Regions from separate parts of the Brevundimonas sp. GW460-12-10-14-LB2 genome, predicted to be linked through region 1. Evidence: predicted binding sites of a transcription regulator. Region 1 holds the regulator's gene; the other holds the start of a gene.
What was found. Region 1 encodes LexA, which represses DNA repair genes until DNA is damaged. Its sites were predicted from a motif close to ATGTTCNCNANNTGTTCT; they were not measured.

Region 1 (15,676 bases):
CCGACGACGGCATGTTCATCGGCGTCGGTCGCACCGCCGACGACCAGTTCATCGTCATCGGCATCCAGAACCAGGAAACGTCGGAGGCGCGCTACATTCCCGCCGCGACTCCGACGGCCGAGCCCGTTGTGCTCGAGCCGCGGGTGGTCGCCATTCGCTATGACGTCGATCACTGGGGCGACCGCTGGGTGATCCGCACCAATGCGGACGAGGCCATCGATTTCAAGATCGTCCAGGCCCCGACCGCGACGCCGGCCAAGGCGAACTGGACCGATCTGGTGCCGCACACTCCGGGCCGCTTCATCGAAGGCCTGGACCTGACCAACGCCCATCTGGCGCGCCAGGAGCGTGCCGACGCCAACACCCGCATCATCATTCGCGACCGCGAAGGCGCCGAGCATGAGATCGCAGTCGACGAACCGGCCTTCGCCCTGTCGCTGGCCGGCGCCTCTGAATACGAGACGACGACCACCCGCTACACCTACAACTCGCCGTCTACGCCGACGCAGACGTTCGACTACGACATGGCGTCGCGCGAGCGGACCCTGCGCAAGACGCAGCAGATCCCGTCCGGTCACAACATCGAAGACTATGTGGTCGAGCGGCTGAACGCGCCCGCCTCGGACGGCCAGTTGGTGCCGGTCACGGTGCTGCGTCGCAAATCGACGCCTGTCGATGGTTCGGCGCCCCTGCTGCTCTATGGATACGGGTCCTACGGCATCCCCATGCCGGCCAGCTTCTCGACCAACCGGCTGTCGCTGGTCGATCGCGGCTGGATCTACGCCATCGCCCATATTCGTGGCGGGTCCGACAAGGGCTGGGGCTGGTTCCTGGACGCCCGGAAGATGACGAAGAAGAACACCTTCACCGACTTCATCGCCTCCGCCGAACACCTGATCGACAAGAAGTACGCCACGGCCGGAAACATCGTCGCTCAGGGCGGATCGGCGGGCGGTCTGCTGATGGGGGCCGTTAACAATATGCGGCCCGACCTGTGGGCCGGGATCATCGGTCAGGTGCCGTTCGTGGACGTGATCAACACCATGAGCGATACCTCCCTGCCGCTGACGCCGCCGGAATGGCCCGAGTGGGGTAACCCGATCGAGGACCCGGCCGCCTACGATTACATGATGAGTTACAGCCCCTACGATCAGGTCGAGCCGAAAGCCTATCCGGCGGTACTGGCGACGGGCGGTCTGTCCGATCCGCGCGTCACCTACTGGGAGCCGGAGAAGTGGGTCGCCAAGCTGCGACCCGCGACCACCTCGGGCAAGCCCGTGCTGCTGAAGATCAACATGGAGGCCGGTCACGGCGGCGCGGCCGGGCGGTTCGACTATCTGAAGGAAGTCGCCCACGACTACGCCTTCGCGGTCTGGGCCATCCATAAGGGCTGGGAGCCCGCATGAGCGGACTGACGGTTCGCGACGCCTGTTCCGACGACATTGCGGCGATCACGGCCATCTATGCCGAAAGTGTCGCCAACGGACGCGGCACCTTCGAGCTGGAGGCGCCCGACGAGACCGAGATGGCCGCAAGGCTCGCCGCCGTCCAGGCGCTCGGCCTGCCTCGCCTTGTGGTCGAGATCGACGGCGCGGTCGCCGGATACGCCTATGCCGGGCCGTTTCGCACGCGTCAGGCCTATCGCTACATGGTCGAGGACTCGATCTACGTCGCGCCATGGGCCAGGGGACGCGGTGTCGCCGGCGCCCTGCTCGATGCGTTGATCGTTCGGTGCGAAGCGATGGGTCTTCGTCAGATGGTCGCGGTCATCGGTGATGCAGAAAACGTCGGCTCAATCGCCCTACACCGCACGCGCGGCTTCAGCGACGCCGGCGTGTTCAAGGCGGCCGGCTGGAAGCACGACGACTGGCGCGACGTGGTGTTCATGCAGCGGGCGCTGGGCGATGGCGGCGCCACTGCGGCCGACGCGGCGGGTCTGCCGCTTGTCGACAAGAAGCCGCCGCGCTGACGCATTGCGACGCCGTGACCCGACGCCTATCCTGACGCCGTGAAGATCGTTCAATCCCTGTTGCTGTTGTTCGGCGCCCTGTCGGTGCTGGCGCTCGGCGCGGTCGGCGCCTCGGCGTCGCCGGCGACCGCCGCGCCCTGCCATCAGACGGGCCATGAGACAGGCCAGTCTTCGCCTGACCAGACCCCGAACCATACGCCCAAGGCCATGAAGACTATGATCTGCTGCGTCGCCTGCGTGGCGACGCCGACGTTGGATCCTGCTCCCATGTCCGGCCCAACTCTTTCCCCGTCGCGCGTCGCCGCGGTTCCGTCCGCCTTTCCGACCGGTCAATTGCTGACGCCCGAACCCGGACCGCCCCGCCTCCTGATCGTCTGACACACCTCGCGCCTCTCGGAAGGCGCACTCCGTCACGATCATCAGAGGAGGCCTTGAATGGCTATCCGCACTCTCGTCGGCGCCTGCGCCGGCGCTTCCCTGCTCGCCCTGGCACAGGCCGCGGCGGCGCAGGATCACTCTCACCATGCGTCGAGCAAGCCCACTGCCGATCCGCACGCGGGTCACGACATGCCCATGTCATCCGCCGAACCGATGACCGATCACGCCAGCATGGGTCACACGATGACCAGCCCGTATGGACCCTGGCCCATCAACCGCGACGCCTCAGGCACCGGTTGGCAACCCGATGCGGGCGAGCACGGCGGCATCCACACCGTCCGTGGCGACTGGATGGTGATGACCCACGCCATGCTGAACCTGGTCTATGACACCCAGTCTGGGCCGCGCGGCGGCGACAAGACCTTCGTCGCCGGCATGCTGATGACCTCGGCGCGCCGTGACTTCGACGACGGTTCGACGCTGAACCTACGCGCGATGCTCAGCCCCGACCCGCTGATGGGCAAATCCGGCTATCCGCTGCTTCTCGCGGCGGGCGAGACAGCGGACGGGGTCAATCCTCTGGTCGATCGCCAGCATCCGCATGATCTGTTCATGGAGCTGTCGGCCAGCTATTCGAAGCGCCTGTCCGACAAGGACAGCGTCTATGGCTATATCGGCCTGCCGGGCGAGCCCGCCTTCGGCCCGCCCGCCTTCATGCATCGCATGAGCGCGATGGACAGTCCCGAGGCGCCGATCACCCACCACTGGCTGGATTCGACCCATATCGTCTTCGGCGTGACCACCCTGGGCTGGGCGCACGACCGCTTCAAGATCGAGACCTCGGCCTTCAAGGGTCGCGAGCCGGACGAGGAGCGCTGGGGCATCGATTCACCTCGGCTCGACAGTTGGTCCGTTCGCGCCGCTTGGAACCCGAGCGACGAATGGTCGCTACAGGCCTCCTACGCCGATGTCTCGGCACCGGAACAACTTGAGCCCGACGAGGACGAGACGAAATGGTCGGCCAGCGCCATCCACACCCGCCGTCTGGGCGATGACGGCTGGTGGTCCTCGACCCTGGCTTGGGGCCGAAAGACCAATGACCACGGTGAATCGAAGGACGGCTGGTTGCTGGAATCGGCGGTCCATCCCAACGACCGCTGGACGATCTTCGCCCGCGCCGAGCGGATCGAGACGGATGAACTGGTTCCCGGCGTCGGCGGCGGCCATGGCCCGCTCTATACGGTGGGCAAGGCGTCCGTCGGTATTGTCCGCGACTGGCGGATCGCCGAACACGTCCGGTTCGGCCTCGGCGGTCTCTATGCCATGAATCGCGTGCCGACGGCGTTGGAGCCTCTGTATGGCGGCGATCCCGACGGGGCGATGCTCTTCGTGCGGCTGAAGATCGACTGATCTAGCTCAAGGCCTGTCCGGCTTCGGCCGGGCGGGCCGGCGGCTGGTCCAGAAGGCGCAGCGCTTCATAACCGACCAAGACCACGCCGAGCACGAGCATCAGCGCCCCGGCGATCAGAACCAGCCGAACGTGCCTATGCAGATGATAAAGCAACTCGCCGATCATCGACGGTCCCGCCGCATTCGGATCGTGCCAATTCGATCCGTTCCGGACAGTCTACTGCAAAACGCGGACCTGATGGAGTCTGTGCGAACCGCGTTCCGTCAGACCAGGCGGCTCTGCACCACGGCCGCGCCGATGAAGCTGGCGAACAGCGGATGCGGCGCGAATGGACGGCTCTTCAGCTCGGGGTGGTACTGAACGCCGATGAACCAGGGATGGTCCGGGCGTTCGACGGTTTCGGGCAGGACGCCGTCAGGCGAGAGACCGGCGAAGACCAGACCGCCCTTCTGCTCGATCGCCTCGCGATAGTTGATGTTGACCTCGTAGCGGTGGCGGTGACGTTCGCTGATCGCGGTTGAGCCGTAGATCTCGGCGATCTTGGACCCGGCTGTCAGGGTCGAGTCATAGGCGCCGAGCCGCATGGTGCCGCCCAGGTCGCCGCCCTGCTGACGCAGGACGCGTTGGTTGCCTTGGGTCCATTCGGTCATCAGGCCGACGACCGGCTCGGCGGTCGGGCCGAACTCGGTGGAAGAGGCCTTGGGATAGCCGGCCAGGTTCCGCGCCGCCTCGATCACCGCCATCTGCATGCCGAAGCAGATCCCGAAGTAAGGAATGTTGCGCTCACGGGCGAAGCGGGCCGCCTCGATCTTGCCTTCCGAGCCGCGCTCGCCGAAGCCGCCCGGCACCAGAACGGCGTGCGCGCCCTGAAGACGCTCCTCACAGGCCTCGGGATCGCCTTCGAAGGTGTCGGCCTCGACCCAGTCGATGTTGACCTTGACGTTGTTGGCCACGCCACCGTGATGAAGCGCCTCGATCAGGGACTTATAGGCGTCCTTGAGGACCGTGTATTTGCCGACCACGGCGATGGTGACCTCGCCGTCGGGCTGCAGGCGGCGACGCGCGATCTCCTGCCAGCCGGTCAGATCCGGCTCAGGCGCATCGTTGATGCCGAAATGCGCCAGGACCTCGCGGTCCAGACCCTCGCGGTGATAGTCCAGCGGCACGGCGTAAATATCGGCGGAGTCCATCGCCTGAATGACGCCGCTTTCGCGCACGTTGCAGAACTGGCCGATCTTGCGCTTTTCCTCGGCCGGGATCGGCTGCTCGCAGCGGCACAGCAGGATGTCCGGCTGGATGCCGATGGAGCGCAGTTCCTTGACCGAGTGCTGAGTCGGCTTGGTCTTCATCTCGCCGGCCGTCTTGATAAACGGCAGCAGCGTCAGGTGAACGAAGCAGCTCTGGCCGCGCGGCAGGTCCTGCCCAAGCTGGCGGATCGCCTCGAAGAAGGGCAGGCCCTCGATATCGCCGACCGTGCCGCCGATCTCGACCAGAACGAAGTCGACGTCTTCGCCCGCGTCCGTCAGGGCAGGCGTCAGGCAAAACGATTTGATCTGGTCGGTGACGTGCGGAATGACCTGCACCGTGGCGCCCAGATAGTCGCCGCGACGCTCCTTTTCCAGAATAGTCGAATAGATTCGGCCGGTCGTGATGTTGTCGGACTTGGCCGCCGACACGCCGGTGAACCGCTCGTAGTGGCCCAGGTCCAGGTCGGTCTCGGCGCCGTCGTCGGTCACGAAGACCTCGCCGTGCTGATACGGGCTCATCGTGCCCGGATCGACGTTCAGATAGGGGTCGAGCTTGCGCAGGCGGACCTTATAGCCGCGCGCCTGCAAAAGAGCGCCGAGAGCGGCGGAGGCGAGGCCTTTTCCTAGCGAGGAAACCACGCCGCCGGTGATGAACACATAGCGAGCCATGGGGGGACACCTTACTCCATGATTCGCGGCTCGGTCATGCCGCCGTCGAATCGAACTGTTGATCAAAAGAAGAAAGCGCGCCCTGCGGCGCGCTTTCTGAAACCTGGGTCTCTGTCTGAGCCTTACTGCGCGGGCTGTTGGGCCGGAGCCGGCGTCGTGGAAGCCGACGGCAAGCTGGCTTCCAGATCATCCAGCGAGGGCGTCGCCGGTTTGGTCGGCGCAGCGGGCTGCTGCTGGGCGGGCTGCTGCGTCTGGGTCTGCGGCGTCGTGGCCAACGAACCCACAGCGTCGGCGTCGATGCCGGACACCGAGGCGCGATCCATATTGCCGACGACGGTCAGAATGATCGTCAGGGCGAACAGCGCGGCCGCAAGCCACCAGGTGGTGACGGTCAGAAGATTGCCTGCCCCGCGTGCGGTCATGAAGCCCGACGGACCGCCGCCCATGCCCAGGGCGCCGCCCTCGGACTTCTGAAGCAGGACGATGCCCGTCAGCGCGATGGCGACGATGATGATGGCGACGAGCAGGATGGTCTGGAGCATGGCGTCATTCATGTGGGCGCGGATCTGCGCCGATCAAGCGGCGGCCTCTATCATCGAAGCGCGCCAGGGGCAAACGTCACGCGGCGGCGTTGACGATCGGCATGAAGTCCTCGGCCTTCAAGGACGCGCCGCCGACCAGCGCGCCGCCGACGTCCGGCGTAGCCAGAATGTCGCGCGCATTGTCCGGTTTGACCGAACCGCCATACAGAATGGGCGCGGTGCGAGCGCCCTCTCCCAGCTTTTCGACGATGGCGGCGCGCACGGCGGCATGAACTTCAGCGATCTGATCCAGAGTGGGGGTCAGGCCCGTCCCGATGGCCCAAACGGGTTCGTAGGCCACCGCGAAGTCGCGCTCGGCTAAGCTGGACGGCAGCGAGCCCGCGACCTGACCCGACACCACGGCGATGGCGTCGCCTGCTTCCCGCTGCTGCAAGGTTTCACCGACGCACACGATGGGCTCCAGCCCGGCAGCGATGGCGGCCTCGACCTTGGCGGCGACGTCCGCATCGGTCTCGCCGAAAGCCGAGCGGCGTTCGGAATGCCCCAGAATCACCACGGTCGCGCCGGCGTCGACCAGCATTTCGGCCGAGACAGAGCCGGTAAAGGCGCCGGCGGGCTTCTCGTGGCAGTCCTGACCGCCCACCGCCACGTCGCTGCCCGCCAGGGCGGACCTCATACGCTCGATCAGCGTCGCCGGCGGGCACAGCACCACACGGCATCCTTGCCCCGTCGTTCCGACGGCGTCCCTGATCGCCTCAGCCTGCGCCAAGGCGCTCGAAACGCCGTTCATCTTCCAATTGCCGACGATCATCTTCACGGATTGTTTCATGGCCGCCTGTCTAGAAGGCGAAAACCGCCAAGCCAAGAGGAGCCGCCGCAATCCGGACACGAAGCCATCCTTGCAGCGGCGGCCCCGCCCCGACTATACGCGACGATTGACGCCAATATCGGCCAGTCCCGGGTTTTCGAATGCTCACCGCCTTCCGCGCCTTCTCTCGATCCAAATGGGCGGCCGCCCTGCTTGTCCTGATCGCGATCAGCTTCGTGATCGTCGGCGCGCGGATGGACGTCTTCTCCAACCTTGGACCGAAACACGTCATCGACGCGGGCGACCGCTCGATGAACGAAGTCGAGTTCCGCACCGCCTTCGATCAGGTGCGTGAACGGTTGCAGCAGCAGGTCGGCCGTCCCCTGACGAACCAAGAGCTGGTTGCAGAAAACATCCACGTCCGCTTCCTGACCGAGCAGACGCAACAGCTGGGTTTCCTGAACTGGGCCTACAAGGCGGGCATCCGCCCGGGCAAGGAACTGATCGTCAAGCAAATCCGCCAGATCCCGGCCTTCTTCAACTCGGTCACCGGCCAGTTCGACCAGCAGGCCTATGAGGCGGCTCTGGCGCAACAGAACCTGACCCCCGCCATGCTGGAGCAGGACCTGCGCGATCAGTACGCGACGGAGCATTTCGGCGCCGCCGTCTTCGCCGGCGCCCGCGTGCCGCGCATCTATGGCGCGCTTCTGGCCGGTTCGGCCTTCGAAAGCCGCGACGGTCGTTGGTTCGAGGTGACCCCGGCGATGGCCGGTCAGATCCCCGCCCCGACCGACGCCCAGTTGAACGCCTTCATCCAGGAGAACGCCGACCGCCTGCGCGCGCCCGAGTTCCGCATGGTGTCGGTGGTTCTGTTCACGCCTGAGGCTTCGGCCAATGCGCCGATCTCGGAAGACCGCATCCGCGAGCGCTTCGAGTTCAAGAAGGACACACTGAGTAAGCCCGAAACGCGCTCGTTCGTCACCCTGACCGCACCGAACCGCGAGACGGCCCAGAAGATCGCCACCGCCCTGCGCGCGGGCCAATCGCCCGCCGACGTCGGCCGCGCCAACAACATCACGCCGGCTGCCTTCAACGAGACCCCCCGCTCGGCCATCGGCGACGCCGCGACCGCAGCCGCCGTCTTCGGCCTGCAAGCCAACCAGGTGTCCAATCCGGTCCAGGCCGGTGTCGGCTTCGCCGTCGCCAAGGTCACGGCCGTGCAACCCGCCGCGCCCGCCACACTGGACAGCGCTCGCGAGGAACTGATCCAAGAACTGCGCGCCGAGGACGTGAAGACCCAGACCTACGCCAAGGTTGAGAAGTACGAAGCCGCCCGCACGGCCGGTAAGAACCTGGCTGACGCGGCGCGTGAGGCCGGCGGTCGCGTCGTCGATCTGCCGCCCTTCACCAAGGACGGCAAGCTGCCGAACGGTCAGGCGCTGAACGCCCCGCCGCAAATCTTCGAGACGGCCTGGAGCCTGACCAAGGGCGGCGAAAGCGACGTCATCGACGCCGGTCAGGGCCAGTATTTCGCCGTGCGCGTCAACGACATCCGCCCGTCGGCCCTGCCGACCCTGGCCGAGGTGCGCGAGCCCCTGGCCGCCCAATGGGTCCAGCGGGAGACCATGCGTCGCCTGTCGGCCAAGGCCGAAGAGCTGACGACCCGCGTGCGCAACGGCGAGGACATCGCCGCGGTCGCCCGCTCGGTCAATGCGCCGCTGACCGTGCGCACCGGCGTCATCCGCAATCAGCAGACCCAGGAAGCCCTGGGTCAGGGCGTGCTTCAGGGCCTGTTCGGCCAGTCCAAGGGCCAGGCCTTCTCGCAGCCCGCGTCGCAGACCGCCTATGTGGTCGGTCGCGTCGACAACGTCCGCGCCGCCAATCCGACCGTAGCCGGTCCGCTGGCCGAGCAGGTCCGCCCGCGCCTGACCCAGGAATTGGTGCAGGCCATGGTCGAATCGTCGGTCTCGGCGGGCGCCCAGCGCTCCAAGGCCAAGAACGACCCGGCCCAAGCACTGTCGGCCCTGGGTCTGTCGGGTGGAGCAACGCCCGCCGCACCGGCGCAATGACCGACGACGCCACGCGCGACATCACGTTCGACGCCTTCGCCGCCGGCCTTTCGGCGGGTCGGCCGCAGGTCCTGGTTCGGCGGGTCATCGACGACCTGGAAACCCCGGTCTCGGCCTACCTCAAGCTGGGGCGCGACCGGCCGTACGCCTGTCTGCTGGAATCGGTCGAGGGCGGCGCGGTTAAGGGTCGCTACTCCATCCTCACGCTGGATCCTGATGTGGTCTGGCGTTGTCGCTCCAACGCGGCGGAACTGTCGCGCGGGTTCGCCATAGCGGAGGGTCGCTTTACGGCTGAACCGCTGCCGGCGCTGCAATCCCTGCGCGCGCTTATCGCGGCGTCGAAGTTCGATCTGCCGGAGGGATTGCCGCCGATGGCCGCCGGCCTGTTCGGCGTCTTCGGCTATGACATGGTGCGACTGCTGGAGCCGCTGGGCGCGCCAAACCCTGACCCGCTCGACCTGCCCGACGCTGTGCTGACACGGCCGTCGCTGGTGGCCATCTTCGATTCGGTCCGCCACGAGATCGTTCTGGTATCGGCCGCCTATCCCGACGCCGGCATCTCCCCGCAAGAGGCGTTCGACGCCGCGACGGCGCGGCTGGACGCGTTCGAGACGGCCTTGCGCGAACCCCTGCCCGTTCGCGCCGCTCCGCAGCAAACGCCGCCTCCCGTCTTCACCTCGCCTGTGGACGAGCCGGCCTTCGCCGAGATGGTCGCCAGGGCCAAGGACTACATCGGCGCCGGCGACATCTTCCAGGTCGTGCTCAGCCATCGGTTCTCAGCCCCGTGGACGGACGATCCCTTCGCCTTCTATCGCTCGCTGCGTCGCCAGAATCCGTCGCCCTATCTGTTCTATCTGAACTTCGAAGGCTTCCAGCTCGCCGGCTCCAGCCCCGAGATCCTGGTTCGGCTCAAGGACGGAGAAGTGACGATCCGGCCACTGGCCGGAACCCGCATGCGCGGCGCGACGCCAGAAGCGGACAAGGCGCTGGAAGTCGAACTGCTCGCTGATCCAAAAGAGCTTGCCGAGCATCTGATGCTGCTGGACCTGGGCCGCAACGATGTGGGGCGCGTCGCGGCGCCCGGCACGGTTGAAGTCACCGAGAGCTTCGTCGTCGAGCGCTACAGCCAGGTCATGCACATCGTTTCCAACGTGCGCGGCAAGGCTGACCCCAGGCTGGATGCGGTGGACACGCTGCTGGCCGCCCTGCCCGCCGGGACCCTGTCGGGCGCGCCCAAGGTGCGCGCGATGGAGATCATCGACGAACTGGAAAGCGAAAAGCGCGGCGTCGGTTACGGCGGCGGCGTCGGCTATATTTCAGCCGGCGGCGAGGCGGACATCTGCATCACCCTGCGCACCGCCCTTTTCGCCGACGATCGGATCTTCGTTCAGGCCGGGGCCGGCGTCGTCGCCGACAGCGATCCTGCGGCCGAATATGCCGAGACCCAGCACAAGGCGCGCGCGCCGATGCGGGCGGCGGAAGACGCCTGGCGCTTTCGGACCGGCAATCGCTAGCGCGAAATCGTCATTACCGGGTCGTTGAACTGCACGCCCGGCCCGATAATGACGACGCCCGCCATCAAAACCGCCGCAGTCGCTGCGAGCGCGGCTGCCCCAAGCGCGGCGACGGGGTTGGGCGCGGGTTCGACCACGACCAGCTTCGCCTTGGCGGCGGCGATCTTGGCGGCGATGTCTTTTTCAGCGGCGAGTTTCACACGCCCAGTCCTAGTCCCGTCGAGTTAAAATGCGCTTTAAAGCCGCGCCGGCTTGGCGCGGACGCGCGTCACGCCTAGAAGCCAAGCCATGATCCTCGTCGTCGATAACTACGACAGCTTCACCTACAATCTCGTCCACTACCTCGCGGAGTTGGGCGCGCCGACGCATGTCGTGCGCAACGACGACCTGACGGTGGACGAGGCGTGGGCGCTGAACCCCGCCGCCGTTCTGCTGTCGCCCGGCCCGTGCGCGCCCGATCAGGCCGGCATCTGTTTGCCGTTGATCACGACAGCGCCAGCGTCGATGCCGATCCTAGGCGTATGTCTGGGTCATCAGGCCATCGGCCAAGCGTTCGGCGGCGACGTCATCCGCGCCAAGATCCTGATGCACGGCAAAACCTCGCCGATCCTGCATAAGGGCCAGAGCGTCTTCGCCGGCCTGCCCTCGCCCTTCACCGCCACACGCTATCATTCGCTGGCGGTCAAGCGCGAAACCCTGCCCGACGACCTGGAGGTCACCGCCTGGACCGCCGACGGGGAGATCATGGGTCTGCAGCACCGTACGCGCCCGATCCACGGCGTTCAGTTCCACCCGGAATCCATCGCCACCGAGCACGGTCACGACATGCTGGCCAACTTCCTTGATATCGCCGGCGTAAAGCGCCTCGCGGCCGCCTGACCATGGGCGACGGGTTCAAGCCGATCCTCGCCCGACTGGTCGAGGGCCATTCCCTGACGTCCCAGCAGGCGCACGACTTCTTCGCCGCCTGCCTGCGGGGCGAGCCCACGCCTTCCCAGGTCGCAGCCGCCGTCACCGCCATGCGGATGCGCGGCGAGACCGTGGACGAGATCGCCGCCTTCGCGGGCGCCATGCGTGAAGCCGCTCTGACGCTGGATCATCCCTATGAGGTGATCGACACCTGCGGCACCGGGGGCGACGGTCAGCACACCTACAATATCTCCACCGCCGCAGCCCTGGTTCTCGCCGGCGCCGGTCTGAAGGTCGCCAAGCACGGCAATCGGGCGATGTCTTCGAAATCAGGCTCTTCCGACGTCTTGTCGATCCTGGGCGTGAACCTGATGGCGTCGCAGGCGCAGCAGAAAAAGGCGCTGGATGAGGCCGGTATCTGCTTCCTGTTCGCGCCCGCCTATCACGGGGCGATGCGTCATGTCGGGCCGGTGCGAGCCGAGATCGGTTTTCGCACCGTCTTCAACCTGTTGGGACCGCTTTCGAACCCGGCGTCTGCAAGACGACAGGTCATGGGCGTCTATGATCCGCGCCTGCTGGAGCCGCTGGCCGAGGTGCTGGGCCGGCTTGGCGCCACCCGGGCCTGGACCGTTCACGGCCAAGGCCTGGACGAACTGGCGACTTCCGGCCCCACGGACGTCGCCGAATGGAAGGATGGCGCGGTTCGTCGCTTCCAGGTCACGCCCAAGGACGCCGGCCTGCCGCGGGCCTCTATCGCAGACATTCGCGGCGGCGACGCCGAAGAGAACGCCGTCGCCCTGCGCGCGCTTCTGGCCGGCGCGGCCGGACCCTACCGCGACATCGTGCTGCTGAACGCCGCCGCCGCCCTCGTGGTGTCCGATCGCGCGGCCGATCTGGCCGACGGCGCCGCGCTCGCGGCTGGCGCCATCGACGACGGTCGAGCCGCCGAGGCGCTGGATCGCCTGGCCCGCATCACCTCCACGCCGCTGGAAAGCGAAGAGCCCGCATGACCGACGTTCTGGATCGTATCGCCACCTACAAGCGCGAGGACGTCGCCGCCCGCAAGGCTGCGACCTCACAGGACGCGATCGAAGCCCTGGCCCGCGCCGCATCTGCCCCGCGCGGCTTTCGCGCCGCCTTGGAGCGCGTCGGAGAGGAAACCGGTCGTCCCGCCCTGATCGCCGAGATCAAGAAGGCCAGCCCGTCCAAGGGCCTGATCCGGCCCGATTTCGATCCGCCGGCCCTGGCCCGCGCCTATGAGGCCGGCGGTGCGGCCTGTCTGTCGGTGCTGACCGATGGCCCCAGCTTCCAGGGCGACGACGCCTATCTGGGCCAGGCCCGCGAGGCCGTCGCCCTGCCCTGCCTGCGCAAGGATTTCCTTGTCGATCCCTGGCAGGTCGCCGAAAGCCGCGCCCTGGGCGCCGATTGCATCCTGATCATCTTGGCCATGGTCGATGACCGGTTGGCCGCCGAGCTGCTTTCGGAAGCCGAACGCTTTGGCATGGACGCGCTGATCGAGACGCACGACGAGGACGAAATGGCGCGCGCCTGTGCGCTAGGCGGCGATCTGGTGGGGGTCAATAATCGCTCGCTGCGCACGTTCGAGGTCGATCTGGAAACCACGGAGCGGCTGTCGATGCTTAGCCCCGTTCGCGCTCTGCTGGTCGCCGAGAGCGGCATTTTCACGCCCGACGACGTGGCGCGCGTCTCGGCTGCCCATGCCCAGGCGATCCTGGTCGGCGAGAGCCTGATGCGGCAGGCCGATGTCGAGGCGGCGACCCGTCAGTTGCTGGCGGTCTAGGTCTGCGCGCGGCGGCAAGCCGCGCCGTTAAGTTGACATTAGCAAGGAACACTTACAGAACATCGACAAATGTTCACGGCCCGTTCCGATTCGTCGGCGGGCGCATGAGGGCCTGGCGATGCTCACGCGCAAACAGCACGAACTGCTGATGTTCATCCATGAACGCATCCAGGAGACCGGCGTCTCCCCTTCGTTCGACGAGATGAAGGAGGCGCTCGATCTGGCCTCCAAGTCCGGCATTCACCGGCTGATTACGGCGCTGGAGGAACGCGGCTTCATCCGCCGCCTCGCTCACCGCGCCCGCGCGTTGGAAGTCACGAAACTGCCCGAACAGGCGACGGCCGGCGCGCCGCGCGGTCGCGCCGGGTTCAAGCCCGACGTCATCGAGGGCGGCGGCGGTGTCCGACCTTCGGCCCCGATGGTGGCCAACGACACCCGCGAGCTGCCGCTGATGGGCAAGATCGCCGCCGGCACGCCGATCGACGCAATCGAGCATGAAACGGCGCGCTATCCGGTCCCGGAATCCATGCTGGGCTCGGGCGAGCACTACTTGCTGGAGATCGAAGGCGACTCCATGATCGAGGCCGGCATCCTGAACGGCGACATGGTGGTGATCAAATCGACCGACAACGCCGCCTCCGGTGAAATCGTGGTGGCTCTGGTCGAGGGCGAGCAGGCGACGCTGAAACGCCTCCGCAAGAAGGGCGCCTCGATCGCGTTGGAACCCGCCAACCGCAACTACGAGACCAAAATCTACGGCTCGGATCAGGTCGCGGTGCAGGGCAAGCTGGTCGGCCTCATGCGCCGCTATCACTGACGTCCGGATCGGACTGACGCGTCCAGGGGCGGTCGCCGCGAACGTCGGCCGTCCACACTGCGCGCCATCGATTCGGCTCGTCAGAGCTGACGCGCCACAACTCCACCGCCCCGCCCCGCGCAAAGTCCACGCTGTCCAAGACAAGTCGATCCTGACAGGCGCTCGGGATCGACGAGACGACGGCGCGGACGCTGACGACGGGCGCTGCGCGGCATAACGCCTCCATCTGATCTGAGCTCGGCGACTTCCGCCCCCACCAGATTGCAACGGGCCCGGCCTCATCGGCTTCCGGTCGACAGGAAAAGCGGTCGCAGACCCAGCCTGTCTCCGAGCGATCCGTCATGGCCAGCCCCCGTCGTCGCGACCAGAGATCCACCGCAAACTCACGTACGCCAGGCCGGACGACGACGGCCGCCTCATCACGGTGAAAGGCGGCGTTGGTTCCGCCATCGCCAAGCCAGAGGTCCGGCGTCGGTTCACGCGGCCAGATCAGGACGGCGGCTGCAAAGGGCAGTCCCAACCAGCGCAGGCGGCCTTGCCACAAACAGACGAACAACACGCCCAGGAACGCGACCGGCAGGACATAATTTGGTGCGCTGGCGACCGTTCTGACCGCGCCGGGCAATCCCGCCGTCCAGGCGCCGATGGCCAGCATCAGATCGACGCCCCATCCCGCGACCGCCAGGAACGGTCCCCCCAACCCCAAAGGCTCAAGCGCTGCGCCCAAGGCCAGGGCTGGCATCAGGATGAAGTCCGCCACGGGCGACGTGCCGAGATTGGCGAGCAGTCCGTACATGGCGGTGCGGTTGAAATGCTGCATAGCGAACGGTCCCGTCGCCAATCCTGCGACGACGCTGGCCGCCACAGCCGCCGTCAGCCACCCGCCCAGCCGTTGGACTGCCAGGATCGGCCAAGGCGCGGATATTTCGCGCGGGCGCTTCGGCCAAGCCTCGACCAGGGCGACCAAGGCCGCAGTCGCCGCGAACGACATCTGGAAACCCGGCGTGACGATGGCTTCAGGCTGTATGGCCAAAACGATGAAGGCCGCCACAGCCAGGCCATGCATGGTCACCGCCTGTCGATCCAGCAGGATGGCCAGAAAGGCGATGGAGGCGGTGGTGGCGGCCCGCTCGGCCGGGGGCGGCGCGCCCGACACCACCAGATAGACCCCGACCGCCGTCAGGCCCGCCAAGGCCGCGACCTTCTTGCCGTGAACCCGCAAGGCCAACCAGGGCCAGGCCGCCACGCCCAGCCGCACGGCGAAGAAGACGAAACCGCCGACGATCGCCATATGCAGCCCTGACACCGAAAGGATGTGCGCCAGGCCGGAATCGCGCATCACATCCATGTCCTCCTGACTGATCCAGGTTTCGTGGCTGGTCGTCATGGCGGCGGCGATCCCGCCGGTCCGTTGGCCGAGCCTTGCCACGATCCGCTCGGCCAATGCGAAGCGCGCGGCGTTCACCACCATTTCAAGTCGAAGTCGCCACGGCGGCGGGGCAAGCTCGGCCGTACGCGTGTCGCCCAAGGCGAACGCAACGC
Region 2 (15,676 bases), 150 kb from region 1:
AACGCTCGTGACCTCCGGCTGGTCGGACTATGCCCTGCTGGACAGCGGCGACGGCAAGAAGCTGGAGCGCTATGGCCGCTACACCGTCGTCCGGCCCGAGCCGCAGTGTTTCTGGTCGCCCCGCGATCCGGCCGCCTTCGACGACGCCACAGCGACATTCGATCCGCAGCAGGAAGAAGAAGACAGCGGTCGCTGGCGGTTCGACGAGTACGGCCCCATCGACGCCTTCCCTTTGAGATGGCGCGATGTGAAGTTCACCGGCCGCTTCACCCCATTCCGCCACCTCGCCTTCTTCCCTGAACAGGCGGCCAATTGGGAATGGCTGGACGGACGGGTGCGTGACTTCACACGTTCGGCCGGCCGCGCGCCGAAGATCCTGAACCTGTTCGGCTATACCGGCGTCGCCAGCCTGGCTGCAGCAGCCGCGGGTGCAGCGGTCACTCACGTCGACGCCTCCAAGAAGTCTGTCGCCTATGCCCGCGAGAACGCCGAACAGTCGGGACTGGCCCAGCATCCAATTCGGTGGATTGTCGAGGACGCCCGCAAATATGTCGCGCGCGAAGTTCGTCGCGGCTCGAAGTATGACGGCATAATCCTGGACCCGCCGAAATACGGGCGCGGCCCTACGGGTGAAGTCTGGCGCCTGTTCGAGGATATGCCGGGCCTGCTCAAGGACTGCGCCTCTCTGCTGGCGGACGATGCCGACTTCCTGCTGCTGAACGCCTACGCGGCCCGCGTTTCCGGCCTGTCCTTGGCGCATCTTATGGTCGAGGCGACCCAGGATCGTGGCGGCCGGGTCGACTGGGGCGAACTGGCCCTGTCCGAAGACGGCCCTGACGCCCGCGCCATCGGCCTGTCCTTCTTCGCGCGGTGGAGCCAATGACCGAACGCGTCATCACCTCCCTGACCAACGACACGGTCAAGGGCGTCCGCGCCCTGCATATGCGCAAGGAACGCGACCTGACCGGCACCTTCCTGGCCGAAGGTCTGAAATTCATCGGCGAGGCGCTGGACCAGGGGCGCGCGCCCCGGATGCTGCTGGTCGGCGAGGACGCCCGTCCTCATTCGCTGCTGGATCGCGCCAAAGCCGCAACGCTCAAGGCGGGCGGCGACATTATCGTCGTCACCCACGCCATCCTTGAAAAGATCAGCCGCCGCGACAATCCGCAGACCGTGCTCGGCGTGTTCGAACAGGCCTATGCGCCGCTAGACAGCCTGAACCCCGCCTCGGCGCCCTGCTGGGTCGCGCTGGAGCAGGTGCGCGATCCCGGCAATCTCGGCACCATCATCCGCACGGCGGACGCGGCCGGTTGCGGCGGGGTCATCCTGATCGGCGATTGCGTCGATCCCTATTCGGTCGAGGCCGTGCGCGCGACCATGGGCTCGGTCTTCGCCGTCTCGATCACCAAGACGACGCCCGAGGCCTTCCTGGCCTGGCGCAAGACCTGGCCCGGCAGCGTCGTCGGCACACGACTGGACGCCAAGGTCAGCCATCGTTCAGCCGTCATGCAACAGCCGTCGCTTATCTTGATGGGCAATGAGCAGGCAGGACTGACTGACGACCTGGCCGCCGCCTGCGACGTCAACGTCAAAATCCCGATGCGCGGCCGGGCCGACAGCCTGAACCTGGCCATCGCCACTGGCATCATGGTCTATGCCGCGACGGACGAAGCCTAGCGCTTCTCCTCCGGCGCCACCCGGCCCATGCCCCACAGGGCCGCGATGGTGACCAGGGCCGAAATCGCCAGATAGCCGCCGACGGCTCCCGGCCCGAATCGCTCGGCCAGCTTCAGCGCAATGTAAGGCGCAAGCGATGCGCCCAGGATGCCCGCCAGATTAAAGGCCATCGACGCGCCGGTGTAGCGCACCGCCGTCGGGAACGGCCGCGCCATGGCGGCACCGATGGGGCCATAGGTGCAGCCCATCAGGGCGAACCCCAGCGCAAAGAAGATCAGCAGGCCGCTGAGACCGCCCCCGAACAGCGGCGCGAACAGAAAGCCGAACAAGCCGATTCCCACGGACGAGGCGATCAGCACCCTGACCTGCCCGTATCGATCCGCCAGCAAGGCTGTCACGGGGATGAAGGCGGCGAAGAACAGAACGCCGATCAACTGGATCGGCAGCACATCGGCCCGCGCCAGCCCCATTCCCGTCGTCGCCCAGCCCAGGGCGAAGACGGTCATCAAATAGAACAGGGTGAAGGTCGTCACGCCGCTGAAGGTGCCCAGAACCAGCGCCGCCTTGTGATGGGCGAACAGGGTCACGGCCGGCGCCTTCACGCGCTCGTCGCGATCCACGGCTTTCTGGAACTCGGGCGTTTCGGTGATCTTCAGCCGCACCCACAGGCCGACGAACACCAGTACGGCGCTCGCCAAGAACGGGATGCGCCAGCCCCAGCCCTCGAACGCGGTCTCGCTCATCGTCGATGTCAGGACGATGAAGGATGTGGTGGACAGAATGAAGCCGATGGGCGCGCCCAGTTGGGGAAACATGCCGAACCAGGCCTTCTTTCCGGGCGGCGCGTTCTCTGTCGCCAGCAACACCGCCCCGCCCCACTCGCCGCCCAGGCCCAGCCCCTGACCGAACCGGCACAGGGCCAGAAGCAGGGGCGCCAGCAGGCCGACCTGCTGGTGCGTCGGCAACAGGCCTATCGCCACGGTCGACAGGCCCATCGTCATCAGCGCCGCGACCAGCGTCGCCTTGCGTCCCACCCGATCCCCAAAATGCCCAAAGGCCAAGGCGCCGATGGGCCGCGCGAAGAAGGCGATGGAGAAGGTCGCGAAGGACGACAGAAGCGCCGTCCCCGGATCCTCGCCCGGGAAGAACAGCGTCGGGAACACCAAAACGGCCGCCGTGGCGTAGATATAGAAGTCGAAGAACTCGATCGTCGTGCCGATCAGGCTGGCGAACAGCACGCGGCCGGTGGAGTTCTTCGGCAGGACGTCGGACATCTTCTTCTCCCGGTTGTCCCAGCGATGCCCGTTTCCCGGCCGCCGCGTCAAGGCGATCAGGTACCGCGCGGCTTGACCCGGTTCGTCGCTTGCGCCTCGGCGGGATTTTCCGGCCACGGATGACGGGGATAGCGGCCGCGCATTTCCGCCCGCACCGCCGCCCAAGAGCCCGACCAGAAGCGCGGCAAGTCCTTGGTGACTTGCACCGGCCGTCGCGCCGGCGACAACAGCGCCAGGGTCAACGGCACGCCGCCGACAGTCGGATGCGTCGTCACGCCGAACAGCTCCTGCACGCGAATATCCACGCGCGGCCCGCCCTCGGCGGCGTAGTCGATGGCCGCCGAGCCTAGCGGCGTGACCAGACGCGGGGGCGCCAGCTCGTCCAGCCGCCGCTGTAGGTCCCAAGGGATCAGTCCGCGCAGGGCCTCGGCCAGACGAGCGTCAGCTATCCCCTCCAGCGACTGGGCCCCGTCCAGCAAAGGCCACAGCCAGTCCTCACGCGCCGCTAGCAGGGCATTGTCCGACACATCAGGCCAGGCTGTGTCGCGCGCGTGTAGAAAGGCCAGCCGTGCGCGCAGTCCCGACGCCTGCTCGCCCCATTTCAGCGCGCCCAGCCCATCCGCCTCGATCTCGGCCCGAAGGGCGGCAGTCAGGGTCTTCGCATCCGGCGCGCCGACAATCTTTTCGTCCAGCACGATGGCCCCGATGCGCCGCGAGCGCCGGATCACCGACCGCCCCGACGGTTCGCGCGCTAGCCGGTCCTCCGTCGAGATCAGGCCCGCCAAATCGCTGTCGATCCGGTCCGCCGCCAGCGCCGCCGCCAGTCGCACCCGGTCGCGCGTATCGCCGCCGCCAAGATCGGCGATCGCCAACCAAGGCTCACGCGCCAAATGGTCGGTCGCCTCCAGCACGGCCCCTCGCCCGCTGGCGAGAAGGTATTCACCCGTCTTGCCCCGCGCCCTTGCGATCCGCTCGGGAAAGGCCTCGGCCAGCAGCAGTCCAGGATCGATCGTCCGTCCCGATCTGCCGCCCGCCGCGCGCGCCCAGCGCTCCGCCAGCTTGATCGAATCGCGCGCTTTCTGCGTCCGATCGCGCTCCAGCCCGATCAGGCGATCCGCCAGATCGACGCTCGATCCGCCCAGACCCGGCTCGCTCAACACCGCCGCGATCCGTGCGCCCGTCATCGCGTCGCCGGCGTCGGACGCCACGGCCACCATATGGCCCAGCCGCGGCGACAGCGGAATCTTGGTCAGCCTAAGCCCGTGTTTCGACAGTCCGCCATCGGCATCCAGCGCCCCCAACCGTGTCAGCACCTTGCGCGCCTCGGCCAAGGCTCCAGCCGGCGGCGGGTCGAGCAGGGCCAGCCCCTCCGCCGAGCGTGCGCCCCACCGGGCCAGGTCCAGGGCCAGCCCGGTCAGGTCCGCCTCCTGGATTTCCGGCCGTTGATGCGGGACCAACCCGCGCGTCTGTTCCTCATCCCACAGGCGGTAGCAAACGCCCGGCTCGGTGCGCCCGGCCCGGCCGCGCCTCTGTTCCGCGGAGGATCGGCTGACCTTGACCGTCGCCAGCCGGGTCAAACCGCTGGAGGGTTCGAATCGCGGCACGCGCGACAGGCCGCCGTCTATCACGACCCGCACGCCTTCGATGGTCAGACTGGTTTCCGCGACCGAGGTCGCCAGCACCAGCTTGCGCCGCCCCACAGCCGCCGGTTCGATAGCCCGGTCCTGTTCGGCCCGGTCCAGTCCGCCGTACAGGGGCACGACATCGATGTTCGGTAGCCGCAGCCGCTCGTTCACAAGCCGAGCGACCCGATGGATTTCACCCTGCCCTGGCAGGAAGACCAGCACCGACCCCGTCTCCTCGCCCAGCGCTGTCAGGCAGGCGCGCGCCACCGCCTCTTCGAACCGTTCGGACGGATTGCGGCCCAGATACCGGGTCTCGACCGGCCAGGCCCGTCCCTCGGCCTCGATCATCGGCGCGCCGTCGAGCAGGCGCGAGACCCCGACCACATCTAGCGTCGCGGACATGACCAGCAGCCGCAGGTCCTCGCGCAGCAGCTTTTGCGTGTCTCTCGCCAACGCCAGCCCGAGGTCGGCGTCCAGGCTGCGTTCATGGAACTCGTCGAACAAGACCGCGCCCACGCCGTCCAGCCCCGGATCGTCCAGAATCATTCGCGTGAAGACGCCCTCGGTGATCACCTCGATCCGCGTGTTCGGCCCGATACGGCTCTGCAGCCGGGTGCGATAGCCCACCGTCCCGCCTGGCTGTTCGCCCAAGGTCGCAGCCATCCGGTCGGCGGCCGCCCGTGCGGCCAGGCGTCGCGGCTCCAGCACCAGCACCTTGCCCTCCAGCCAGGGCTGATCCAGCAGGGCCAGCGGCACGACCGTCGTCTTGCCCGCCCCCGGCGGCGCCGCCAGCACGGCCGTATTGCCCGCGCTCAGAGCGGCTTTCAGCGGTTCCAGAACGGCGTGGATGGGCAGCATGCGTCGCCTCTAGCCTGCCGACGTGTGATCACGAAAGCGTCGTCGCGCCTTAACCACCCCGTCATGCGCGTTGCGCGCCGCCTCATCCGTCGCTAGCGTCCGCCCCAAGCAGCCGAGGGGCTGCATCAAAACGTGGGGGTATTTTATGTGGCGCGTTAAGTCGCTCGACGCGATCCTTGCCACGGCCGAGAAGAAGTCGCTTCACCGGTCGCTTGGTCCTATTCAACTGACGCTTCTGGGGATCGGGGCCATCATCGGCACCGGGATCTTCGTCCTGACCGCTTCGGCCGCCCAAAAAGCCGGACCGGGCATGATGATCAGCTTCGTCATCGCCGGGGCCGTCTGCGCGGTCGCAGCGCTCTGCTACTCCGAACTGGCCTCGATGGCCCCGGTTTCGGGCTCAGCCTACACTTACACCTACGCCGTGATGGGCGAACTGCTGGCCTGGACGGTCGGTTGGGCGCTGATCCTGGAATACGCCGTGGCGGCCTCCGCCGTGTCGGTCGGATGGTCGGGTTATGTGCTTGGGCTGATAGAGAACGGGTTCAAGTTCGACTTCCCCGACCTCCTGTCCGCCGGGCCGACCTGGTCGATGAACGGCTTCATCCCCACGCCTGACTTCTCGGCCGGGATCGTCAACATCCCCGCCATTGTCGTGGCCTTGCTGGTGACGGCTCTGCTGATGGTCGGCACCACGGAATCGGCCCGGGTCAACGCAATCCTGGTCGCGATCAAGGTCGTCGCCCTGACGGTCTTCATCGTCATCACCCTGCCTGTCATTAAGTCGGCTAACCTGTCGCCGTTCGCTCCCAATGGCCTTTTCGGCCAATACTCGGGGATGGGCATCGTCGGCGCCGCGGCCTCAATCTTCTTCGCCTATGTCGGCTTCGACGCCGTTTCGACGGCAGCCGAAGAGACCAAGAACCCACAGCGCAACGTACCCATCGGCCTGATTGGCTCTTTGGCCATCTGTACGGTCTTCTATCTGCTGGTCGCGCTCGGCGCCGCCGGCGCCATCGGCGCTCAGCCAGTTCTGGGCGCCGCCGGTGAAGCTGTTCAGCCGGGCTCGCCTGCCTTCGTCGCCGCCTGCGCCCTGCCTTCCAACGCCGAAATGCTGGTCTGCTCCAACGAGGCTCTGGCTCACGTTCTGCGCGTCGTTGGTCACCCCCAGATCGGCAACGCCCTTGGCACCGCCGCCCTGCTGGCCCTGCCGTCGGTCATCCTGATGATGATCTTCGGTCAGACCCGCATCTTCTTCGTGATGGCGCGCGACGGTCTGCTGCCGGAAGGACTAACCAAGATCCATCCCAAGTGGAAGACGCCCTATATCGTGACCGCCGCCACCGGCATCGCGGTCGCCATCGCCGGCGCCCTGTTCCCGGTCGGTCAGCTGGCCGACATCTCGAACTCGGGCACCCTGTTCGCCTTCTTCATGGTGTCGATCGCGGTGCTGGTGCTGCGGGTCAAGGATCCGAACCGTCGCCGTCCGTTCCGTACGCCGCTGATCTGGGTGTTCGCGCCCCTGTCGGCGTTCGGCTGCGCCTTCCTGTTCTGGAATCTGCCGCACGACGCCAAGATGGTGCTGCCGATCTGGGGCGGCATCGGCCTGGTGATCTACTTCCTGTATGGCTATCGCAAGAGCCACCTGGGTCGCGGTCTGGTCGAGGTTCACGAAACGGACCGCGACGTCCCGCCGCCGCCCGTGCCGCCAATCAGCTAAGACCAAACCGGGCCTGTCGCACCAAGCGCGGCAGGCCCACCTATCGGCGTCAAGTAGCCCGCAAGGGCGATAGGCCAAGAATAAAGAAAGGCCCCGGATCGCTCCGGGGCCTTTTTTGTCTGGTGCGGATGAGAGGACTCGAACCTCCACGCCTCTCGGCGCTGGAACCTAAATCCAGTGCGTCTACCAGTTCCGCCACATCCGCATCGAGGTAGGACGGGCCTTCTAGGGGCGTTTCATCGTTGCGGCAAGAGCCAACGAACCGGAACAAACAGGGTCTGTGCGACACAATCCGGAGGGACCGCGTCACAAAATCCCCCACACTCTGTTCCGCAAGCGTTCACGGTGCGACTTGCTCATGTCTGACCGTTTCACCGCCAACAAGCTCGCGTGGCTGGAGCAGGTGCAGGATGATGGTGAGCTAAGCGCCACAGTTTTCGCGGTCGCGTTCGGCATCGCCCGCCACTTGAACCGCGAAACCGGCGATGCCTGGCCCAGCCAAGCCACCCTCGGCGAGATGGCCGGTGTGTCCGATCGTCAGATCAGAAAGCTGCTCAAGATCCTCCACACCCAAGGGCATCTCGATATCCAGACGGGAGGTTTCCATCGGCCCGATAGGTACCGACTGATCCTAAAAGACCGGAACTCCAGTTCCAGTCATGACCGGAACCACAGTTCCGCCCTTACCCCTCAAGACCGGAACTCCAGTTCCAGAGAGACCGGAACTCCAGTTCCGCCTAACCCTTTGAGAGAACTCTTTGAAAGAAGTGCTGCGCTGTCTCGTGACGAGGAGAGCGAAGCCGACCGCATTTTCGCGATGATGCCGAAGGGCTCGGCGAGCAGATCGAACAAGTCCAAGATCCGCGAAGCCGTGGCCAGCATCGTGAGCGAGGGAACCCCTGCTCTGTCGCTCCGGATCGCCGTCGGTGCTTTCGTGGCGGCCTCCCCTGACGCCAAGGACCAAGACGGGCGGTTCATGGGGGCGGCCCATACTTGGCTCACCGAGAAGCGAGGCTGGGAAGCCTACCTGCCATCGGCCGACGATCTGTTCCTGAGAAGCCGGCCCCCTGCTGAGGTGCAATGGTTCCATCGCGTCAGGTCCTGGCAGCACAGCCCCGGATACTGGCGCATGAAGCGGGACGACTTCGGTCCTGAGCCCGATTCGCCGAATACCCGCGTACCCCAGGCCGTGCTGGCCTATTGTCTCGAGAACACACCACCACAGCCACGGCCAGCCAATGACACACACCGGCCCAGCCAGAAGCGGGTCCGATGGCAATGAAAGAGAATGCGCCGCCGGAACACGCCAGCCCGATCAGCTATTCGATGCGGCTCCCTGCCCTTTCGCGAAGCAGTCGGGCTTCGTCGAACTCAGTCAAATCTGAAAGCCTCAAAAAGGGCCGCCATACGATCATCTTCTGGGATTTCTGATCTGGGATGGAAAGGACGTTCTCCCAACCGACCGAACACGATCTCGGCAGCTTGGCCCGCAACTTCTCTCGCCTGCCGAATGTCACTTTCGCTCATCGTCCTTTTCGCCATCGCAAGCGTGAGGCTTAAGGTCATCATTGTCTGATAGCCGGCCTGCTTGGCAGACCACTCCGTCATGTCAGGTGAGTAGGCGACCAACGCGTCCGAGACGTGCTCGCTCATGGTCTTCCCCAGCCGCTTGGCTTGGTTTTCCGCCCGACGGTAAACGTCATATTCGATGTAAGCTTGAATGCGGGGGCGTCGCGTAGCCACTGATTTTCTCCAGTAGATATGGATTGTCGGCAACCCACTTAAATGTCTGATTTGGCATGGTAAATAGACATAGCGACGTTGTGGGTCACTTCTGACCTATTTTGCGCCCGGGTTTTCACAATAGAATACAGTGACTTGTACCCTACACAGGTGTGCGTAATGTGTGCATCATCCTGCACAGGATGATTTTCCTATCGGCCCCCATTGGGTGGAATCGTTTTGCCAACGATTTGATTTGTGTGAACGCTGGGCTTCGCTCGCCTTTAGGCGCTCGTGAAAGATGGAAGATTTTCAAGCGTGGCCATGGGTGGAACAAATGTCGCGGGTGGGGACGGCAGACCCATCTGGCGCCGTACAAGTTGTGCGCTTACGCAGACTAGTCCCATGCACAGTCGCGACTCCACATTCGCCGACCTGCGTGTCAGGGTTCGGCTGGGAGGACCGACTGATGGCGACACGCAAGACCCTCATCAGATCACGCGCCGGCGTTCGCCTTCAACGCATCGAGCATCTGGCACGGCAGCAGGTGGTCCAGTCGTCCTGGCGGCTTTCAACCCTACGCCAGAACCAACCACGCTCGTTTGCCGATGAGACGGAAGCGGAGGACGCCTTTGACATGGAGGTCATCGCTTCGCTGACCGATCCCATCATCATAGACATGCAACGTCGCGGACTGATCGACTGACATGGCGGCCAAGCTGAAGGTCTTCACCTGGTCCGACGGTTTCCATGCCTTCACAGTCGCCACCACGTCGCGACCCAAGGCGTTGGAGGCCTGGGGTTCCAAACAGGATCTGTTCGCCACCGGCCTGGCTAGCCAGCTTACCGGCGGACCGGATTACGAGGCCGCCCTGGCCTCTCCTGGCGAGGTCATCGAGCGGGGCCTCACTATCGATGTTGGCAAGATCGGCAAGGCCAAGCCCGCCAAACCTCCGGGACCGTCCAGGGCGAAGGCCGCCAAGATCGAAAAGCTGAAGACGGCGTTGGCCGATCTGGACGAACGCCGTCAGGCCGAGATGGCTGATTTCGAAGAACGACAGGCCGCGCTGAACCAGGCGCGTCAGGAGGCGGAGGCGACCTATGAGGCGGACCGCAAATCCCTGGCTGCCGATCTGAAAAAGGCCAGAGCTTGATGTGCAACCTCTACCGCCAGCGCTCTGGGCCCCAGGCCATACTGCACGCGGCGAACGCCATGCGATCGACCGTCGGCAACCTCGCGCCGGGCGATTTCTATCCTGACTATCCGGCGCCGATCGTGCGCTGGGAGGGCGCAGAGCGAATTCTGGCTTCGGCGCGCTGGGGCATGCCGTCATCCCAGAAGATGATCTTCGACAATGCCACAAAGCGCGCCGACAAGTTGCGCGCCAAAGGCGGCGAGGTGGACATTCAGAAAATCCTCGAATTCGAACCCGGCAGCGGCACGACCAACGTCCGCAACACCAGCTCCAGCCATTGGCGCCCACATCTGTCGCCGGCATCGCGATGTCTGGTGCCTTTCACCGCCTTCAGCGAACCGGGCCGTGACGCGGCCGGAAAATACCAACCCGTCTGGTTCAAGCTTGCGGGAGACGAACCCAAGCCGCTCGCCTTCTTCGCCGGCATCCACCTCCAAGCCCACACCAGCGTCCGCAAGATCAAGACCGGCATGGAGACGATCGATGTCTTCGCCTTTCTGACGACCGACCCCAACGCCGAGGTCGGCGCGGTTCACCCCAAGGCCATGCCGGTGATCCTGACGCAGTCCGACGAGATCGAGGCCTGGATGACCGCGCCGTGGGAAACGGCCAAGGCGCTTCAGCGCCCGCTGCCCGACGGCGCTTTGTCAGTTATCGACGCCTAGGCCACGTAAAGCGGCCGATATTTGATTAAAGACGATCCGGTCCCGCTCTGGCGATCGATACAAGGTCTGCGGTCAACGGATCAGGCGAAAGGCCCCAGCGTGCGAGCGCCGCGTCGAACACGGTCGGATCGGCCGCCACGGCGGCGAATAGCGTCATCGATGATCGGAATTTGAGATCGTCGGGCGATCCGAACAGCTGATGCGATGAGGTCGCCGGCGCCGTGGTCGCGCTCTGGGCAGCGCGGATGAGACGCGCCCCTAGAACGGGATGCAGCAGATAGGCTTGCGCCTCCGCGAGCGATCCGATGCCATAGAAGGCAGCCGTCGAAGACCGTCCCAACGACCGGGCCTGGGGGAAGACGAACCATATCCAGTGGCTTGTCTTGCGACCCGTCGCGAGCTCGGCCATCGCCGTTTCGAACACGGGGTCTTGAGCTAGGACAAAACGGTCGAGAGCTGTCGTCACTTGCCCGTCTCGCCCAGACTGGCGAACCAGTCTGCATAGGGGGTGTTTCGCGCCATGTGCCGATTGAGATCCGGCGAGCCGTCGGTCCACCACACCGGGCCCCGCTCCCCCAATCCAACCTTGGCCTTGTCGACGCTGCGCCGCGCTCCGGCCAAAGCGTCCGTATCCCCAGCCGCCAGGGCCGTCCGCACCGCCCGGCGCGCCGACATCAGATCATGCACCAGATCGTCCCTCGCCTCCGCCGACAGAGCAGGATTGGAGCACCGCCACAGCCGGCCTCGCACCACGAAATAGCGGCCGTCGGGCGTGGTGGGGTATCGGAGGGGCTGCGTCATCGTCGGGACAACGCACAGCGAACCGGGATGGCGCCGCCCACAGGGCGATCCACAACGCCGTCGCGATCCGCCTTGACTCTCACACGCTCGAATAAGAACAAATGAGGAACGTTCAGTTCGCGTTCGGTTTCAAGAGAACATGTCCGCCGCCTCCCCATCCTTCCAGGCGCTCCGCGCGGAGATCGCACGCATCGAGGCGGGTCGACGGCCGCCTGGCGGCGTGCTGCCGTTCGGCCTGGCCGCGCTCGATCGCCGGCTGCCTGCCGGCGGCCTGCCGCTCGGCGCGCTGCATGAGGTGGCCGGCGGCGGCGACGGGGCCATCGACGGCGCGGTCGCGGCTCTGTTTGCGGCCGGTGTCGCAGCGCGCACCCAGGGACCGGTGCTCTGGTGCGTAACACGCCCGGACCTGTTCGCGCCGGCGCTGGAGCAGGCGGGACTATCCTCGAACCGGGTCATCTATGTGGAGGCCGGCGACGAGGCCGGATTGCTGGCCGCCTTCGAGGACGGCCTGCGTCACGGCGGCTTCGGCGCCGTCGTGGGCGAAGTCGCCCGTCTGTCCATGACGGCGTCGAGGCGGCTGCAGCTGGTCGCCGAGGACACGGGCTCGCTCGGTCTGGCGGTCCGAAGATGGCGTCGTCAGGCCGAGGCGGCGGACTTCGGCCAGCCGACCGCCGCCGCCACCCGCTGGCGGGTCACCGCCCTGCCCTCCACCCCCCTGCCCGTGCCCGGCGTCGGCCGCCCGCGCTGGTTTGTCGAGCTGATCCGTTGCCGCGCCGGAGCCTGTGCGGATTTCGAACTGGAAGCCTGCGATGAGACGGGTCGTCTCGCTCTACCTCCCCACCTGGCCGACCGATCGGCTGCGACGCCGGCTTGGACCCGACGCGCCGTCGCCTGACACGCCGATGGTCCTGGTCGGACGCCAGGGCCGCAAACGCGTGGTGATGGCCGCCGACCTTGCCGCCCGCGCCCATCGCCTGCATCCCGGCATGGCCGCGACCCAGGCCCGGGCCCTGGTCGCCGATCTCGTCGTCCATCCCTTCGACCCCGCCGGGGACGCCGCCGCCCTGGACCAGCTCGCCCTCTGGGCGCTGCGCCGCTATGCGCCGATCGTGGCCGCCGACCCGCCGGACGGCCTTGTGCTCGACGTCACCGGGGCCGGTCATCGCTACGGCGGCGATGAGGGCCTGCTCGAGGATCTGATCGCCCAGACCGCCGCTGTCGGCCTGGGCGCCCACGCCGCCCTCGCCGACACGTGGGGCGCCGCCCATGCCTTGGCCCGCAACCTCGCCGAACCGACGATCGTCGTCGCGCGCGGGGGGCCTGCCATCCGTCGCCTGCCCTTGCGCGCCTTGCGCCTGCCCGCCGACATGGTCGATGGCCTGGGGCGTCTGGGGATCGACGCCATAGGCGAACTGGAGGCCAAGCCTCGCGCGTCTCTGGCCCTGCGCTTCGGACCGGAGCTGATCCGTCGCCTGGATCAGGCCTACGGACGCGCCCAAGAGCCGATCACCCCGATCGACGCCCCGGAGCTGATCCAGGTCCGGCGGGTCTTCGCCGAGCCGATCGGCGCGCCCGAGACCCTGGCCCGCTACACGCTCAAACTGGTGGAAGCCCTGAGCGAGGCGCTCGAGGCTCAGGGGCTTGGCGCGTCCCGGCTCGACCTGCGGTTTGAACGGATCGACAACCGGACCGAGGCCATCCGCGTCGGCCTGGCGCGCGCTGTCCGCGATGTCGGGCGGCTCACCCGCCTGCTCTGTGACAAGATCGAAACCATTGATCCTGGCCTCGGCGTGGAGGCCATGGTTCTGGCCGCACCGGTCGTCCTACCGCTGGACTGGTCGCCGAGTTCCGGCGATCTGGGCGGCCCGGCGACGCCGGACATCGGCGATCTCGTCGATCTGCTCGCCAATCGTCTCGGCCCGCAGAACCTGTATCGACTGGCCCCCGCGCAGAGCGACGTGCCGGAACGCTCGATCCGCAAACTGCCGCCGACCGCGCCGCCGGTGCCGGAAACCTGGACGCGACGCTGGCCGCGCCCTTCCCGGTTGCTCGCCCAACCCGAAGCCATCGAGGCCGTAGCGCTTCTGCCCGATCAGCCGCCGGTCGCCTTTAGCTGGCGCGGCGTTCGTCATCGCGTCAGGCGCGCTGACGGCCCTGAGCGGATCTTTGGCGAATGGTGGCGGCGCGACGGCGAACGTGATGCGGTGCGCGACTATTTCCAGCTGGAGGACGAGGCTGGCCACCGCTTCTGGGTCTTTCGACGCGGCGATGGCGAACAGCCTCTGACCGGCGATCTCAGCTGGTGGCTGCACGGGCTCTTCGGCTGACGCCTTTTGACCGGGGTCAATGTCGATCTCGAACGGTCCGCGCTGTCTCGGAATGGCTGACCGATCGTCCATGGCTGCCGCTTGTTGATCGGACAACTAGCACGTCTGCATGGCTCGCCTCAGCAATACCGGTCGTACCGGGCCATTTCTGACAGGCACGGGCAAGGCGAAGGATACGCGATAGCCGGTAGAAGCAGCCTAGTGCTCGTCAGGATCGCCATCGCGAAACCGCCACTTCATGATCAGGACGCAGGCCGCCATGACCAAGGCAAAACTGTTCGACACAGTCACCGGCCAGGCTCGGGTCATGACGCCATAGACAACCCAGAGGATGAAACAGGTGACGGTGAGCGAATAGGTCTTGAGGCTGACCGAAGACGCGTCGCGTTCTTTCCAAATCTTGAGGGCTTGGGGCGCAAAGCTCGTGATCGAGCAGACCGCCGCCGCTGTACCCACGATATTGGCTGTCAAGTCGCTCATGGGTGGGCAACGACGCCCCCTGGGTCACCGTTCCTGTGTGCGAAAACGCACCTCTACAGTGGTAAAGCCGTGCAGGCATAGGACGTTTCCAATCCTGATTTCTGCCCCGTCGGGCGTCGGCCTGTCTTCCCGACGACGACTTCGGGGGCCCGCAAAAAGAAGGGTTTGCGTGCTGAACCGTTGCCCGCTCTTGGGGTTGACCCTTGGCAGGGAGCGCTGACCGCCATGACCATCGTCAATCCATCGGGCGTCGCCCCGATGCCTTCATTCACCAATGCGGCCGCCCTTGCCGGCATCGCGCTGTTCGATCCGGACGGGCACAATCCGGGCAATCTGCACGATCAGGCGTCCAGAGCGATGTTGGTCTCTCGCCTGGCGCGCCTTCTGCGGCTCCCGATCATTGATGTGGTTGAAGACGCGGAAGACGTCGGACCCGACGTCTTGCTGGTGCCTCGCGACACCCTGATCGGAGAAGACATGACCTCGCGCACGGTCTTCACCGCTGGCAATCTGTTGGGCGGCCGCGTTCCACACCGCTTCATCGCAACCAAGGCGATCACGCACGGCCTGATCGATCGGTCCGCGACCTGCCCGGTCGGCTGGTCCAACACCATGGCCGACCGTCTGGGCGATGCGGCTCTGGAAGGCTACACCGCCTTCTCCGTCGCCGACGCGATCGAAGCTGGTCGACGCCTCCTCGAGACCGGGCCTGTCCGCGTCAAGGATGTCCTGGCCAAAGCAGGGCTGGGCCAGACGGTCGTCGAAACGCCTGAGGCGCTCGTCGCCGTCATCGCCGATCAGGACGAAGCGCAAATCGCCGCCTTCGGCGTCGTCCTTGAGGAAAACCTGCTCGGCGTCGAAACCTACAGCGTTGGAACCCTGTCGGTCGGCGGACTGCGCATCAGCTATGTCGGCGATCAGCGGGAAACAACCGACCACAGGGGACGCGAGGTGTACGGCGGATCCCGATTGAGGTGCGTGAGAGGCGATCTCGATCGACTGACCCACCTCGGACTGACCCCCGAGGCGGTGGAAGCGGTGCGTTGCGCCGCTTTGTTCGACGACGCCGCCCAGCGCGCCTATCCGGACCTGATCCTGACCCGCCGGAACTACGATGTCCTCGCCGGCAAGGATGCACGCGGGCGAAGGCGTGTGGGCGTGCTGGAGCAGTCCTGGCGGGTCGGCGGCGCGACGGGCGCCGAGATCGCCGCGCTTGAAGCCTTCGCGGCCTCGCCGGCGCTGACTTCGGTCGAAACCGCCACGGTCGAAGTGTATGGCCTCGCCGATGTCGGACCGGAGGATGTGGTCTATTTCCGGGGTGAGGACCCCAA

Region 2: the regulator LexA is predicted to act here: its motif matches at 11,546-11,563, upstream of A4249_RS05375 (ImuA family protein).

Annotation. Positions count from the first base shown of each region.
Region 1 is NZ_CP015511.1:1,243,857-1,259,532, forward strand. Features, by position in the region: gene A4249_RS06115 (S9 family peptidase) at 1-1,406, shown strand, start outside; gene A4249_RS06120 (GNAT family N-acetyltransferase) at 1,403-1,969, shown strand; gene A4249_RS06125 (hypothetical protein) at 2,009-2,347, shown strand; gene A4249_RS06130 (hypothetical protein) at 2,405-3,757, shown strand; gene A4249_RS16760 (hypothetical protein) at 3,759-3,923, opposite strand; gene A4249_RS06135 (CTP synthase) at 4,022-5,674, opposite strand; gene secG (preprotein translocase subunit SecG) at 5,797-6,216, opposite strand; gene tpiA (triose-phosphate isomerase) at 6,293-7,045, opposite strand; gene A4249_RS06150 (peptidylprolyl isomerase) at 7,186-9,093, shown strand; gene trpE (anthranilate synthase component I) at 9,090-10,607, shown strand; gene A4249_RS06160 (peptidoglycan-binding protein) at 10,604-10,807, opposite strand; gene A4249_RS06165 (anthranilate synthase component II) at 10,896-11,486, shown strand; gene trpD (anthranilate phosphoribosyltransferase) at 11,489-12,526, shown strand; gene trpC (indole-3-glycerol phosphate synthase TrpC) at 12,523-13,317, shown strand; gene lexA (transcriptional repressor LexA) at 13,436-14,134, shown strand; gene A4249_RS06185 (ComEC/Rec2 family competence protein) at 14,115-15,676, opposite strand, start outside.
Region 2 is NZ_CP015511.1:1,097,548-1,113,223, reverse strand. Features, by position in the region: gene A4249_RS05440 (class I SAM-dependent methyltransferase) at 1-883, shown strand, start outside; gene A4249_RS05435 (TrmH family RNA methyltransferase) at 880-1,677, shown strand; gene A4249_RS05430 (MFS transporter) at 1,674-2,951, opposite strand; gene hrpB (ATP-dependent helicase HrpB) at 3,008-5,434, opposite strand; gene A4249_RS05420 (amino acid permease) at 5,580-7,154, shown strand; tRNA gene A4249_RS05415 (tRNA-Leu) at 7,275-7,359, opposite strand; gene A4249_RS05410 (helix-turn-helix domain-containing protein) at 7,513-8,436, shown strand; gene A4249_RS05405 (hypothetical protein) at 8,526-8,807, opposite strand; gene A4249_RS05400 (hypothetical protein) at 9,346-9,582, shown strand; gene A4249_RS05395 (hypothetical protein) at 9,584-10,030, shown strand; gene A4249_RS05390 (SOS response-associated peptidase) at 10,030-10,737, shown strand; gene A4249_RS05385 (DUF1810 domain-containing protein) at 10,763-11,203, opposite strand; gene A4249_RS05380 (hypothetical protein) at 11,200-11,538, opposite strand; gene A4249_RS05375 (ImuA family protein) at 11,678-12,433, shown strand; gene A4249_RS05370 (Y-family DNA polymerase) at 12,441-13,865, shown strand; gene A4249_RS05365 (SemiSWEET family sugar transporter) at 14,064-14,345, opposite strand; gene A4249_RS05360 (DUF3182 family protein) at 14,571-15,676, shown strand, end outside.